One region of the Paenibacillus wuxiensis genome, then DNA from elsewhere that is predicted to be linked to it. Evidence: riboswitches for the same ligand, from Rfam matches in the RefSeq annotation. Region 1 holds a riboswitch; the other holds the start of a gene.
What was found. Region 1 has a riboswitch for cobalamin ahead of metE (5-methyltetrahydropteroyltriglutamate--homocysteine S-methyltransferase). Riboswitches for the same ligand answer to the same signal wherever they lie in the genome.
Positions count from the first base shown of each region.

Region 2: linked by a shared signal. The riboswitch ahead of ABN764_RS11460 (ABC transporter substrate-binding protein) and the one ahead of metE (5-methyltetrahydropteroyltriglutamate--homocysteine S-methyltransferase) in region 1 are both predicted to bind cobalamin.

Region 1 is NZ_JBEFZI010000015.1:17,559-25,659, reverse strand. Features, by position in the region: gene ABN764_RS26345 (DUF72 domain-containing protein) at 1-10, opposite strand, end outside; gene ABN764_RS26340 (nitroreductase family protein) at 377-1,015, shown strand; gene ABN764_RS26335 (YuzC family spore coat inner layer protein) at 1,099-1,509, opposite strand; gene glsA (glutaminase A) at 1,613-2,551, opposite strand; gene ABN764_RS26325 (DnaJ family domain-containing protein) at 2,696-3,100, opposite strand; gene ABN764_RS26320 (DUF3939 domain-containing protein) at 3,252-3,767, opposite strand; gene metE (5-methyltetrahydropteroyltriglutamate--homocysteine S-methyltransferase) at 4,105-6,429, opposite strand; cobalamin riboswitch at 6,752-6,942, opposite strand; gene ABN764_RS26310 (HesB/YadR/YfhF family protein) at 7,155-7,445, opposite strand; gene ABN764_RS26305 (heavy metal translocating P-type ATPase) at 7,636-8,101, opposite strand, start outside.
Region 2 is NZ_JBEFZI010000004.1:540,510-548,610, reverse strand. Features, by position in the region: gene cobS (adenosylcobinamide-GDP ribazoletransferase) at 1-303, opposite strand, end outside; gene cobU (bifunctional adenosylcobinamide kinase/adenosylcobinamide-phosphate guanylyltransferase) at 300-869, opposite strand; gene cobT (nicotinate-nucleotide--dimethylbenzimidazole phosphoribosyltransferase) at 1,032-2,087, opposite strand; gene ABN764_RS11470 (ABC transporter ATP-binding protein) at 2,373-3,242, opposite strand; gene ABN764_RS11465 (FecCD family ABC transporter permease) at 3,239-4,282, opposite strand; gene ABN764_RS11460 (ABC transporter substrate-binding protein) at 4,300-5,301, opposite strand; cobalamin riboswitch at 5,750-5,961, opposite strand; gene ABN764_RS11455 (histidine phosphatase family protein) at 6,158-7,039, opposite strand; gene cbiB (adenosylcobinamide-phosphate synthase CbiB) at 7,070-8,035, opposite strand; gene ABN764_RS11445 (adenosylcobinamide amidohydrolase) at 8,076-8,101, opposite strand, start outside.

The DNA of each region.
Region 1 (8,101 bases):
GATGCTCCATTCTCGACTCCTTCCACACCTTGTATTTGCTCTTATGTACACGCCATACTCATGTCTTCTTCATAAACGTCGAACCATCGGACAATATTTCCTTACTCATCATGATACATATCGATTTCAGTTCTGCAACTTATGTACATTACGCCCCTTCGTACCAAACCAACCTTTTTCTGAAAAATATACTCATAACAAAATAACAAATGTACACGCTATAAGTGAGATAAGCGGTCTCCGCATTCAACATCTTGATCATTGAATCGTTGCTTCAATAACGATAATTATGCTACTATATATTTGTTAGCAAAAGCTAGAAATAGAATATTATACCCTAGATGTGAATATCGCCTTGAAAGGATGACCAAATACGATGACTACATCAATGAATGCAAGCGAAGCTATGCTGTCGCGCCACTCTGTTCGTAAATATGTTCCACATACACCAATTGCCTCTTCCGAATTGAACGAGATCTTGGAGCTTGCCGGATCCGCACCATCTGCTTGGAACTTGCAGCATTGGCGCTTCCTCGTCTTCCAACAGGAAGATACGAAGCAGAAGCTTCTGCCCATCGCCTACAATCAGCAGCAGGTTGTTGACTGCTCGGCTGTCATTGCCGTGCTTGGCGACACACAAGCGAACCTGATGGCGTCAGAATTGTATGGCGAGCAGCTGCAAGCAGGCAACATCTCGCAGCAAGTGCATGATACACTGGTAGGCAACATTAACCGCGCCTATGCATCTTCCGAGCAGGTTGGCACCGAAGCAGCGATCCTCAACAGTTCACTTGCTGCCATGCAATTGATGCTTGCTGCCAAAGCTAAAGGCTGGGACACTTGCTCAATGGGCGGCTTTAGCAAGGAGCAGTTCGTTACGGAATTCACCATCCCGTCCCGCTATGTGCCGGTGATGCTTATTACACTTGGCAAAGCAGCTGCACCTGCGCATGCAACAAGCCGCTTGCCATTGGAACGTACGGTGTTCCATGAATCATTCCCAGCGAATCAATAAGATATGATCCTTATTTTTTTGAGCACAATGAAATACAAAAGCGCCCATCCCATGGATGTGGCGCTTTTCTCTGTTGCTTAGGATTAGCTCGGATTCCAGCGCATCTTCACTTCCAGCTCGCAGCAGCGTCCTGCCGCAGGATCCGTATTGAAAATGATTTGGATACCATCTGGCGTAAATTTTACATCCAACCTCGACTGTACCCCGATCTCGCGTATAAGCCGTATCACCTCAGCCTTGTTGCCCCGCTGCGCTGCGTCCATAACGGCAGTCGCCAGAGAATGCGAGCTCCTCAGTCGATCAAGCACACGTACCGCCTGCTCCGCTAGGGAATAGGTACTGGCTGCTGAGGTTACAAATAGGCTCGAATCCATAGGCGGATAAGTTTCTGGAATGCGATCCCGCTTACCCAATACCGGTCGGACAGAAGGCACTCGTATGATGGATTGCAATGATCCTACCCGACACGTAATCCCTGGTTCATTAGACGACATCTCACACATCCCTCGTTTCTAAGTAGTCCGTACGAAGAAGGTACTATGTCAGCCTATGTAAGAGGAGCACATTTCGTGTTCTTCATTGCGGCTTAGCGGCGTGCTAAAAAATGCTCCAATCGTATCGTTCGGACAAAGCGCCAAGCAGATGTACCCCTGCTACACTATTGCCTTTCTTATTCAGGGAAGGCCCAACGACACCGATTCCCATCTTGCCAGGAATGACTGCAAGAATACCGCCAGACACACCGCTCTTGGCCGGGATGCCCACGTGAATCGCAAATTCTCCCGAGGCATTGTACATGCCGCACGTCACCATGAACGAATTCGCAATCTGTACATAATGCTTCGGAATGTAGCAGCGTCCTGTCTGTGGATTGCAGCCGCCATTTGCCAATACAAGAGCCATACGCGCAAGATGATCGGTATTTACCTCAATTGCGCATTGACGGAAATACACCTCCAGCGTATCCTCTACATCCGCTTCAAGTACACCATTATCCTTCAAGAAATAAGCCAATGAACGATTCCGATGTGCCGTATCCTTCTCGGATTGGTATACTTCCTCATTCCACGTGATGGTAGGGTCATCCGCCAATTCTCGAATGAATTCAAGCATGCGCATTGATTTTTCCTCAGGCGTTCCCCCCTCAATTAACGAGGCGATAGTAATCGCCCCTGCATTGATAAAGGGATTGAACGGCTTCCCAGGGTCAACGAGCTCAAGCTTCAAGATCGAGTTGAAATCATCACCAGTGGGCTCCATCCCTACCTTATTAAATACAACTGCCTCGCCGCTATCGAGCAAGGCCAAGAGCAGTGAGAAGACCTTGGATATGCTTTGCATTGTAAATTTGAACTTGCAATCGCCTGCATGCACCTGTTCACCTTGAATACCGAACAAGGATATGCACAGCCCATCCTTCGGAGCATTTGCAAGCCCCGGTATATATGAAGCGACCTCTCCATCTTGTGATACTGTCCGGCTCTCCTCTACCCAATGAGGGAGCTCTCTTCTAAGTTGCTGCCAATAGGTCGTCATACGTAATGAACACCTTTCCTTCCTTCAACCAACATTGCGATGAACATATCAGCATCTCGCTGATGAGATATATATGGTTATATCTATCGTTTCTTGGTTAGCGGGTTCACATGCGTCAGCATGTTATGCTGTCCAGCCTGTACTCTAGTCCTCACGCTGAGGCTCCGTAACACGCGAAACCTTGTTCACAATCTGTGATTCATACTGGGCGAACGCAGGTACAACAGCCCATCCCCGCTCCTCCATCATCATTTGCAGCCGCAGCTTCCGTTCATTCAGCTGCCTACGTGTGTCACCAATCTTCTGTTCATCTTCGGGAGTGCAGGCAGCGAGAAGCTGTTCCAAGCGAACGACTTCGCGTCCTACATGCAGCTCTTCCGGCAACAGGCCTGCATTCTGCATCATCAAATAAGCTGGTCTCAATTCCTCAGGAACATGCGACAAGTCTTTGAGCACCAGAGGCTTCCCCTTGCCTGGCAGCTCATCGAATCCACCTTCATTCATTGCCTCTTGAATCTTCTGCTCTGCCATCCATCCGATAATATCCATGATTGCACACCTCGCTATTCGACTACATCTAATGTAGACATACCCTGTAATAGGATACCACTAATCACCCCAGAATTTTAACTGGAAAATAAACAAAAAGAACTCACCCTCAGCCAATGAGGGCAAGCTCTTGTTATTCGTGCCAATTCAATTACAAATCAATTGGAATCGCTGCTTGTGATTTATGCCAATCCTCTTCGTGAGTCAGTAAAAATTGCTCTGTCGTTAAGTAGAAAGAGATAGGCGGCTTCTCTTTTAAATAATGGCGCTGCATGAGCAGGTCATAGTGGACTTGGCGGTTGCGTGTTCCCGTGAGTACGGGAAGATCATCATGTTCATCCAAATAATCATCGACCGCCGCCTGAACCATATCTAGATATATCGGAATGTGCTTATCTTTCTCATCAAATATTTCGTACGTGTAATGGGACATATAGAACTTCTGATCCGATTCCCCACCTAAATAACGGCGCAGGCGTTTCAAATCAATGCTTTGATCCCCTAGGAGCAGGGTCGTTCGTTTAATCTCTTTTGGCATATCTTTCTCATATTGAATCACCGCTCTGCGGACATCTTCTAACGTTACATGCACCGCTTCAAGAGCTGCCTTAGAGTTTTTCTTATCCCGTTTGAACCATTGTGTGAACCAACGCATATCAGATCCCACCTTTCTGCCTCCGTGTGATAAGGAAGATGGAAGCAGGATTCATGTATCCGCTTACATCTCTATTATAACATAATTTTCATTAATCGACATGTTTGGTTGTTCCGGTATTCCTTTAACATATGAATAACCAATGTTCATCTCATTCACTCACGCGCAGGAAAAGAAAAATGTCGATTTACCATATATTACGTATTTTAAATTTGAAGGTTTCACGTTATAAAAAAAGACCATCTCTGCATGGCAGTCACGATGACTGCGAGAGATGGCCTTTCCCTATGATAATGAAGAAATATTGAAGGTCTATATGCGCGCGATGAAAACTAGCGAGGATCAGTTCTTATGCTTCAGTCGATACTGCCGCTTCATGGCGTGCGCGAGCAAGCTTCGTTGCTTCTACCATGTTGCGCAGTGCAGCTACCGTCTCCGGCTCGCGGCGCGTCTTCAGACCACAGTCTGGGTTAATCCAGAACGTCTCAGCCGGCAGCACACGAAGCGCCTGCTCGATGATCCGATCAATCTCTTCTACAGCAGGCACACGTGGACTGTGAATATCATATACACCCAGACCAATGCCAAGCTCGTAGCTCTGCTCCTCCAGTGTAGCAATCATATCGCCGCCGCTGCGTGCCGTTTCGAGCGAGATCACGTCCGCATCCATCTTGCGGATCGTATCGACCATGTCGGAGAAGTCGCAATAGCACATGTGCGTGTGTACTTGCGTCTCAGGCGCTGCTCCGCATGTTGCAAGCCGGAAAGCAAGCACTGCCCAATCCGTATAATAGACAGCATCCTCCGCCTTAAGCGGCATACCTTCCTTCACCGCAGGCTCATCGACCTGGATCATGCCAATCCCTGCAGTCTCCAGTGCTGCAATCTCTTGACGAAGCGCGTACGCCAGCTGGAATGCCGCCTGCTCACGAGGAATGTCGTCACGTACGAACGACCAGTTCAAGATCGTAACCGGGCCCGTAAGCATTCCCTTAACCGGCTGAGACGTCAAGGACTGTGCAAATGCCGTTTCCTTCACCGTCATCGGCTCTGTGAACGCCACATCTCCGTACAGAACCGGAGGTTTTACACAGCGCGAGCCATAGGATTGAACCCAGCCGAACTTCGTGAATGCGAACCCGTCCAGCTTCTCGCCAAAGTATTCAACCATGTCCGTGCGTTCGAATTCACCATGTACCAGCACGTCAATGCCGATCTCTTCCTGAATGCGAATCCAGCGTGTCATTTCCTCTTCCAAATACGTTTCATACGTCTTGGCATCCCATTCTCCCTTGCGGAAGCGAAGGCGTGCGCGCCGGATATCCACAGTTTGCGGCATACTGCCAATCGTTGTGGTCGGCAGCAGCGGCAGCGATGGCCAGCGCTTGCGCTGAAGCTCCTTGCGTTCCTCGAATGGAAGACGTTCAATTCCTTTTTCCTTCTCTGCACGAAGCAGTTCTTCCAACGCTTGAACGACTTGTGGACGCTGTCTTGACGGCTCCGTACGCCATGCTTGAACACGAGCTCTGCTCTCTGCTAACGCTGCACGCGTCTCTTCACTCGGGCTTGAGAAGTGACGAGCAAGCAGAGCCGTCTCTTCCAGCTTCTCATCCGCGAACGCCAATGCCTCGCGCACTGGTGCTGGCAGCTCAGTTTCCCGCGCCGCCGTGAGTGGTACATGAAGCAGGCTGCATGATGGCTGAATAATCCAGCGTTCCTTTGGTACAATCTCTTCCACAGACTCCAGCCATACTGCAGCAGCCGCCAAGTCCGTACGCCAAATATTGCGGCCATCAATAATGCCGACAGCAAGCTGCTTCTGCGCAGGGAATCCGAATTGACGAAGCGCTGCTTCATTTCTCCCTTTATCATGAACAAAGTCTAATCCGAGCGTATCCACCGGAAGCGATACGAACGCTTCGTAGTCAGACACCGCATCGAAGTAGGTCTGAACCCATAATGATAAGCTTGGTGCCGCCTTGCGCAATTCGGCATAGACTTCCTTCACAGCAGCCCAATGCTCGCTTGGCATTTCCAGCACGAATGCAGGTTCATCCAATTGCACAGCCTGAACACCTTCACCCTCCAACTCGCTAAGCAACTGTCCGTATACCCCTACGAATTGGCGAAGAACGTTCAGGCGCTCTTCCGGTTTAATCCCTTTAATAAAGCGGACATAAGTATATGGCCCGATGATGACTGGCTTACCTTCAATGCCATGAATCTGCTTCGCTTGGCGATAGGCTTGCAGCGGGCGATTGACCGTAAGTTGCGGCGCCTTGCCTTCCCATTCCGGCACAATGTAGTGATAGTTCGTATTAAACCACTTCGTCATCTCGCAAGCTACCGCATCCTGTGTTCCGCGAGCCAAGGCGAACAGCAAATCTGCGTTCACTTCTCCACCATCATATGCAAACCGTGACGGAATCAATCCGAATGTGGCCGTCATATCAAGCACATGATCATACCAGGAGTAATCATTTACTGGAATTAGGTCAATGCCAGCGTCCTGCATCGTCTTCAGCCGAACATCATTGATGCGCGCCAATCCTTCTTCCAGCTGCTGAACAGAACTATTACCAGCCCAATATTGCTCCAATGCCTTCTTCCATTCCCGGTCGTATCCGATCCGAGGGTAACCTGCTGTGCTTGTCTTGATTGAATGAACTGTCATCATACTGCCCCTCTCCATGAGTCATTTTGCCATACGGGATATAATTGGACAATTTCTATCGCTTAACACGGAATTAAGATTGCAGTTGAACGCTCTACCCCACCATATGTGACTTTATCACTCAGACTTCAGAAATTTCATTGCAAAACAATATGCAAAAAAGACATTCCTGTCCAACAACAGAAATGTCTCGTAAACGTCCATGAAGTCATAGTGGAATAGATCGATCCTTCCGTCTCATTAGCAGACTGCCCTCATGCTAAGAGGAATCGAAAACCGATATCCATGCTTACGAACACTTCCCTATCTCCCGTAGGTACGAACAGTGTTGTCAAAACAGGCAGGTCTCCTGGCTTCAGCTTCATTGGCCTTTGCAGCCTTCCCGATCAATTACGACCAGTGGCTCTCTCGCAATACCTCAACTGTCACAGTGGCGGGACCGCGCCGGATTTCCAACCGGCTTCCCTATTAAGCTTCGACGTTACCCGAAGCACCTGTTTCCTCCTATTCAATTGCATTGAAAGTCGCAGTCACGCTTCCCCCAATTGAGAACGATTATATATCTAACCAGAACGAATGACAAGGATTTTTTCTCATCTCTAACCAAAATAAACAAATACCGGAGCTATCACCTTATCTTTATTAAACTCCGATTCACTAAGCGTCTATCCATGCACAATAGGCGAGCCTCTCGGCTCGCCTATTGATGATTACGGGTTGATACGCTAGATGACCATTCCTTCATGCAGAAAGACAATATCTTCACCTTTCTCATCTAGCGTCAATTCACGATTATCCAAGAACCATACATCATTTTGCTCCATAAAGAACGTAATGCCGTTCACAACTTCCGTCACTGCTGGATATTGCGGACTGTCTTTCATGATGCCGAATGAATAAGGTCCTGAAGCACTGAATCCGCTATAGCGGACGAATATGCGTACTGAGTCTCCTGCTGTGAATCCCCAATCAGCCAAAAAACGCTCGACTGCCTTCGCTGTAACGCGTAATTGCATGTTCAGACCTCCTTAATCATACCTTTCATCCGATTTGATCATACCATGTGGTCGCCACTTTTGTTAACACCAAAGTTGACAGTTCGTCAATGATCCGCATCATCATTACCGCATAATACGTTCGGCGATATGATTATATGCTACCTTCTGTTTAGGAACATCACGATCTCTACCGAGAAATTCTGCCAGGTTACAGCTTGATGCGTTGAAGCCGCAGCGCATTCAGTACAACGGATACCGAACTGAAGGCCATAGCCGCTCCTGCAAGCCAAGGTGCAAGCAATCCGATTGCTGCAATCGGGATGCCTATCGTATTGTATACGAGCGCCCAGAACAAGTTCTGCTTAATGTTGCGCATGGTACGGCGGCTCATCTCCATCGCGTCCGCAATGCCGTTCAAGTCGCCACGCATTAAGGTTACGCCTGCCGTCTCCATTGCTACATCCGTACCTGTACCGATCGCGAACCCAATGTCCGCTGCTGCCAGAGCTGGCGCATCATTAATTCCATCGCCTACCATGGCGACAACACTGCCTCTCTGCTGCAGCTCGCGCACATGCTGTGCCTTCTGTTCAGGCAGCACCTCTGCAAATACATCATCAATCCCTACTTGTGACGCGATTGCTCTGGCCGTGCGAGTGTTGTCTCCTGTCATC
Region 2 (8,101 bases), on a different contig from region 1:
CATACGCTCACGGGATCGACTGCTGAATATGCCGTCTGCTGTATCCATCAGTCCGTCCATATGCAGTCCACCTGTAAGCATAAGCATAAGCGCCAACGTTACTGCCGCTGCTGGCCCTGTCGGGAGCAGCAATGCCAACCCAGCCCCTGCTCCCCACACAATCAATCCAATTATTCCGCCCGCGACGGGAAAGAACAAGGTACTGCGCTTCAGCACCTCATTCGTGAATGGTACTTCCTTCGGGATTGGAATGCGGGTCAGGAACTGCATGGCAGCAATACACGCATGTACATATTGCTTCATAGCTCAACCATCCTGCTCTTGAGCTCTATCGGAATCCCAGCCGTAACCAAATACACTTCATCTGCAAGTGCAGCTATTCGCTGATTTAGCCGGCCCGCTGCATCACGGAATACTCGTCCAAGCTTGTAGGCTGGTACAACGCCGCTGCCAACCTCATTCGTTACCATGACGACGACACCATCGCGCTGCTGAATACCTTGAAGTGCATCCAAGATATCGCGAATACGGCACTCCAACTGTGCCTCCATCCGTCCCTCATCCTCCTGCTCTGCACGCAGAAGCTCATTGGACAGCCAGATTGTTAAGCAATCAACGAGCACTGTCGGCTGTTCTTCTTCACTCAGCCAACTCGGGAGTTCCAGCGATTGGTTCACTGTGCTCCACGCGTATCCAGATGCCTCACGACTCGCCTGATGCAGCCGGATGCGCTCCTTCATCTCCTCGTCATGAGCCTCAGCGGTCGCAACATAGATACCGCCCTGCGGGGACAACTTCATAAATAGTCGCTCAGCGAACGTACTTTTCCCGCTTCTCGCTCCGCCTGTTACGAGTACAATTTTCCCCATGCTCACTCATCCTTGCTTCAAGATACTTGCATTGATTATCCTTGTGTTAACATCATACCTAAGCTGATCACACTCGTGTGACACCATACATACATGCAATCGTCATGCTTGTTTACGTTTCTTATTCATTTGGAACCATAATCTTGGCATTCCAATCTGCGATTACTCCTTATTGGTTACACCCGCCTCTGCGAATGTTGCCATCTCTCGCATAATTCGCACTGCAGCATCAATGAGCTGGAACATCAGCACACCGCCAGTCCCTTCGCCAAGACGCATCTGCACATGCAAGCAAGGATTCAGCTTGAGCTCAGACAACAGCGCTGTATGCCCCCGCTCCTCTGACAAGTGCGAGCCAATAAGATAAGGCTGTACCGCCGGAGCTAATCGTACAGCGGCAAGAGCAGCCGCACTGGAGATAAACCCGTCTATCACAACCGGAACCTGATTCGCCGCCGCTGCTAGAATAACACCCGTAAGACCGGCAATTTCCAGCCCTCCTACCTTCGCCAATACATCCAATGCATCCTCACGATTCGGTGCATTGATTTCAAGCGCTTGCCGTACCACATTGCATTTATGCTTCCACTGCGCGTCGCCGATGCCTGTCCCATGGCCTACTGCCTCTTCAGGCTCCATTCCAGTAAATGCACACAGCATCGCAGCGCTCGCCGTTGTATTTCCAATGCCCATCTCCCCTGTCGAGAACAGGCGATATCCTTCGCGAACGTACTGCTCCACAATATCAACACCTACTAGAATCGCAGAGATTGCTTCCTCTCGCGACATAGCAGACCCCTTCGCCATATTCGCCGTTCCTTTGCGCACCTTGCGCGATACAAGCTTCGGATCATCCAAGTCCGCATTGACACCGATGTCGACACATACCACGTCTGCACCAGCTTCGCGCGACAGAACATTGACCGCAGCTCCGCCACGGAGGAAGTTATACACCATCTGCGGCGTCACTTCGGATGGGAATGCGCTAACACCTTCCTCACATACCCCATGATCGCCAGCCATGACAATAACGGCCTTCTTCTCGAATTGTGGTTTAACTTCTCCTGTAATACCTGCAACTTGAATCGCAACCTGCTCGAGTACTCCCAAGCTTCCCGGAGGCTTCGTCAATAGATTTTGATGTTCGATAGCAGATTGGATTGCCTGCTCATCCAAGGGCTTAATTTGTGCGATCAGTTGATTCAATCGTTCATTCATGCTGCTCATCTCCGTTGTCAAATTGATGTTCATGTGCACTAACTTGTTTTTATTGATGTGCACATAGCTGTATTCAGTACTTCATTGTGTTCTGTGTACATGGCCGTTTTCAGTTCTTAGTTGTGATCTTAGATCCGTGCACAGATTGTGGTTCTTTCTGACTATGACTCATATCCACTCTTGTTCCATGCAACATTCACTATATTCATCGTTATCGATTTTCAAGCGGAATGCTATAAATTGCGTTATTGCAAAATGACAGCAATTTATGCTGTCCAGGGCCGTCTATAACCCTAGCTTCGGTCGAATAAGAATCTGAGGGCGGCCCGTATCGGGATGCGGCACAACCGTCGTCTCTGTGGCAAAAATACGCGACAGCAGCTCCGTAGTCATGATCTGCTCAGGTGTGCCTTGAGCAGCAATGCCGCCGCCATGAATGACAACAAGCCTATCGCAATATAAAGAAGCTAAATTCAAATCATGGAGCACGGATACGACCGTCAACCCGCAATCCTGCTGCCACTCCCGAACAATATCCATAAATTGCACCTGATAATGAATGTCCAAATACGTCGTCGGCTCATCCAGCAGTACAACAGAAGGGGATTGCACCATTAGCTTGGCCAATGCCGTCCGTTGGCGCTGCCCGCCGCTAATCCGATCAAGTGGATGGTCAGCCAGCTCCGTCAGTTGCAGCTTCTCCATAATCCGGTCTACAATCTCTCCACTATCCTCAGATTCTGATCCAAGCCAGGATTGAAATGGGAAACGTCCCATCTCAACCACTTCGCGCACCGTAAATCCAAGTGGTGGAAGCGCTTCCTGTTGCAGCACTGCCATCATCTGAGACAGTGCTCTGCGCTTATAGGTACCCAGCATTTGACCAGCAAGCTGTATAGAGCCAGAAGTAGGTCGATCCACTCCTGACAACAAAGACAGAAGCGTGGACTTGCCACTACCGTTCGGACCAATGATGCCAACCCACTCTCCAGACTTCACAGCGAAATCCACATCTTGCAGTACATGCTTCTCCCCATAATGCTTGCTCAGTCCTTGAACCTCAATGATGCTGCCCTTCTCCATGTGAAAGGCACGATTGCTGCTCTCTGCATGATCCAGATATGCTTTCGGTAGATGTTCTCTTCGCTGTGTCATGACCATTTCCCCCGTTTCGCTCGCTTATTGCGCATAAGCAAGTAGGCGAAGAATGGCGCACCTAGAAACGCGGTTACAACTCCAAGTGGGATTTCTGTCGGTGCGAATGCCGTACGGGCAATCGTATCTGCCCACATCACATATATCGCTCCCCCAATTGCTGAGAGCGGTATCAAATATCGATAATCGGGGCCTACAATTAAGCGCAGCAGATGCGGAACGACTAATCCGACAAAGCCGATGACGCCGGAGACAGATACGGCAGCTGCCGTAATCATCGTTGCCGTCAGCAGCACTACCCATTTCGTCCGCTCTACATGAAGTCCGAGATGTGAGGCCTGCCGCTCACCTAATGCAAGCAAATTAAGCGGTCTTGCATATGCAATAAGAATAACAATGCCAATTGACAAATAAGGAGCGAGCACCACTGTATAAGACCAGCCTCGCATCGCCAAACTGCCCATCACCCAAAACAAAATTTCATTGATCGTCTGATTTGTCATGGCTACAAGAAAGGAGACGATGGAGCCGAGAAAGGCTTGCATCACGACTCCAGATAAGATCAGTGTCTCGATTGGAATCTTCCCCTGCTCACTGGCCAACTTAATGACGAACATTAGGGTCGCTACCCCTGTAGCGAATGCAACGACAGGAATCGTCCATTCGCCAAACAGCGAATACTGCAAACCGAAGTAAATAAGGAATGCGGCTCCAACAGAAGCCCCTGAAGATACCCCTAATGTATACGGATCTGCCAACGGGTTGCGCAGCACTCCTTGAAATGCAGTACCTGCGACCCCAAGCGCCGCCCCTACGAGCATTGCCAATAGAACTCGTGGGAAGCGTACCTTCATCATAATTTGCGCGGAAGCGTCATCCCATGTCACCGGTATGAACTGATCCAGCCCTGGAATATGATGAAGCAGAATTTGAGCAATTTCCCCCATCGGCATTTGTACAGAGCCTACAGCGAGGCATCCTACAACGGACAAAAGGAGAAGCGCAATACCCGCTCCTCCATACCAACCCATTTTATTCATCGATTTCTCCACGACGATTATTTTACCAAGTCCGGATGAATCGCCTTCGCGACTGCCTTCAATCCTTCAGCTACACGAGGTCCCGGACGGCTGATCAGGTTCTGATCCACACCGATTACTTGATTGTTCTTAATTGCATTAATGTTGTTCCAACCGCTGCGTCCACGAATAATTTCTTCCAAGGATTTGTTCGTCTCTTTGTCCACTACACCTTGCGTGAACATGATTACATCTGGATTGGATTTAATAATATTCTCTTCGTTAATTTGAATCCAGCCAGCTGAATCAGCCGCAACGTTCGTGCCGCCTGCCACTTCAATCAGTTCGTTCATGAACTCGCCGCTGCCTACTGTCCAGCCTGGGGAGAATTCAATATACACCTTTTTCTTCTCCGCACTTTGAACGGCCGACTTCACATCTTCACGCACTTGTTTCATGTTGTCAACAATCGTCTTCGCCTTAGCTTGCTGATCCGTAATTTGACCATACAATTCAATGTTCTTAATCACATCATCGTACGTTTTTGGCTCAACCTTGAATATTTTAATGCCCAGTTCACGGAACTTCTTCACGACGGGCTCCTTCATGGAGATACCTGTGAATACGATGTCCGGCTTAGCTTTAATGATTGCCTCTTCATTCGGCTTCGTAATGCCGCCCATTTTCTCTTTGGACTTCGCTGCCTCTGGATAGTCGTCAAAATCAGACACCCCAACGATTTGTGCATCCAATCCAAGCGCGAACAAGGACTCTGTCTCAGCTGGGGACACGGATATAATACGTTCTGGCGCTTTATCGAATGTGAACTCCTCACCCGTCGCATCCTTAACAGTCAGTGGATACGTCGTTTTTAGATCATCCTGCTTCGGTTGTTCTGTAGCCCCATTGCCATTGGACTCTTGCTGTGCAGTATTATTCTCAGCAGGCTTAGCCGCATCTTTATTGCCGCAAGCCGCCAGTCCTACTGTAAGCATAAGCGCCAATAGCGCCGCTACCGATTTGTTCAGCCATTTGTTCATGTCAGAATCTCTCCCTCGCGTCATTCTTCCTAGTCTCTAACCATGTACTACCCGTGCAGGTGTAAAGCGGTTCCATCCTTCGCCATGCGAACGATAATGCACTGCAAGCTGCATTTGCCGTAAGAATGTATGTACATCCCCATTCGGTATCAGTTGTCAATGAGCACTTGCATATACCTGAGCTGTAAATCCTACTGTGACTGAATTTGTGATATACATTCGTGCTGTGCAATTGCATTGAACTGCAGTTTACCTTGTACAAACGAAGTGCTTGATGGGATGTGAAATCATTTCCAAAACAGCAAAAACCCCCGATCCTTCGATCCGGGGGAACACAAAGTCATCTATCGCAATATTCAACAGACACCTAGAAGCAGGAAGCAAGCAGCTGCGCTGCCATGTTGCCTGATGCATTACGCCAATGACGTGATCCTCTCCGCGAAGGATACAGCTCGTCCATCTTCAGGCAGGTTTCCTGACTTAGGAGAATACGTTGCAGCTCGCCTTCCCATCCATAGCGGTACATACAGCACACACTAATGAATCCGACAGTGGCATCATGAGCGCAACACTCCATTCACAGTGGCGGGACCGCGCCGGGTTCACACCGGCTTCCCTATTAACCTCGAATATGCATCGGCCATACAATACAACGGTGTCTCTTACCGAACAACGCGTATGGATCCGTACCGCATACATACCCAAGGACCTGAAGTATCACGATTATTCAATATGGAATACATTTCGTCATCCAAGTGCTAAACTCGATAATTGATTATAGGGGAAAAGCCGCTGCGTTGCAATAGATTACATCATTGCGCGTATCCAATGAACCTGCTTTGACACACAAACGTCATCATCTGCTGGGAAGCCGTTCTGCTCGCAAGAATTTCCATTTGCGGGCACATCGCTTCGCCGTAATCATAACACCGCCACCGATTGGCGCAGCGGCTTCCCAGAATGACTTCCTTGGGAAAGCCAGCGTGTATAAGCGACGAACGACACCACCGTGTGTGACGATGACAACATCTGGCCGCGGACTAAGCCCGCTTCCATATGACTGTCTCTGCATCCGGCTTGTCTTGCTGCGCAGCACACGTCCACGTGGTAGCGGCGAAGAATGGTACGGTCGACGACGGATAGCACCCTCTTGCCGTTCCATGTGATTACCGCTGCTGATGAAGGAATCTCGCGCATTGCGCAGCACTTCCCACCATACATGCGCCGTTCGCGTACAGAAGGTCTGCCACGGTTCCCCGCGCGGCGGCTGGATGGCTGATGAATCGTCAAGCCATCTTCGATACTGTGGATCTTCCTTCAAGTCATTGTAGGTTAACCCTTCCCACATACCAAAGTCATATTCTCGCAGCCTTGTGTCCTCCACAGCTTGGATGCTGTCACGCGGACGCAAATAGGCGAGCGTGTCGCGACAGCGGCGCATATCGCTCGTGTATAGCAGCGGTGATGGATGCGCCAATGTTCGGCGAAGAGCTCGGAGCTCTTCTGTTGAATCAGGCAATAGCGGTACATCCGAATAGCTAATATATCGCCGCTCCGTATTCTCTTGCGTCAAGCCATGACGAACAAGTGCGAAGCGCACAATTTTGCCGCTTGCTTGACTCTTTTTTCGTAACATATGTCTTGTCATTACCAATCGTTTCCTGTTGTTTTTCAATGCTCCTGAACGACGCCGGTTCCGATGAATAACGGGAGCATTCCATTTAGTTGTCCGTGTCATCCCATTTGTACTCCTTCATCCGCCATTCGTCTACAGAAGCCATCCTCCGCGCACATATAGGAGCAGGCCTGCCAGAATAACAAAGACTGTCGAGCTGCTTACGAGCAGCCTGCATACCGCAGGCACATGCTCTGCTTGCAGAGGCTGCTTCATATCCCCCATATAAGCGCGGAACGAACGTATTCCTTTATACACATTATAACCACCAAGCCTGATGCCAAGCGCACCTGCTGCTGCTGCCTCAGCCCACCCGCTATTCGGGCTTGGATGCTTGCTTGCATCTCGAAGCGCCATTGACCAAGCCCTGCGTGCATCATACCGATGAATCCAAGCGCTCAGCGTGATGAGCACAGCAGTGATCCGTGCTGGTATCCAGTTGGCGATATCATCGAGGCGGGCAGATGCCCAGCCCAAATTCTGATATTTCTCATTTTTATAGCCGACCATAGAATCGAGCGTATTCACCGCACGATATGCCATAGCCAGCGGAGCGCCTCCGATAAGTGCGAAGAATAGCGGCGAAATGACCGCATCAACTATGTTCTCCGCTACCGTCTCGACGGTAGCGCGCACGACTTCCGGTTCATCCAATTGCTCTGTATCGCGGCCGACAATCATGCCGACTTCTCGCCTTGCACCCTCTAAGTCCTGCTCCTTCAGCCTCCGATACACAGCCATCCCTGCATCCTTCAGTCCTTTTGCCGCAATTGTCGTTCCAATGAGCAATGCCTCGGCAATCCATCCTACATATTCATGAACATGATATAGTCCTGTTAATATAAGCCAAGTCGACGCATACGCCCCTCCTACCACGATAATCGGCAGCAGGATGCCTAGCGGCTTGAGCGCCTGCTCGGAAGGACTTATCCTGCGTATAACACGTTCTACTCTGCTTATTCCTTTGCCAATCCCAACGACTGGATGCGGGATAGCCCGAGGATCGCCTACAATCCGATCCCATATGTATGCTGCTATTATGATGAGCGCTGCTGTCATATGTCTACCACCCTAGTAGGTTGTTCTTCTCTGTTAGCGGTCATGCTTCATGCTGAGTCTTGACGG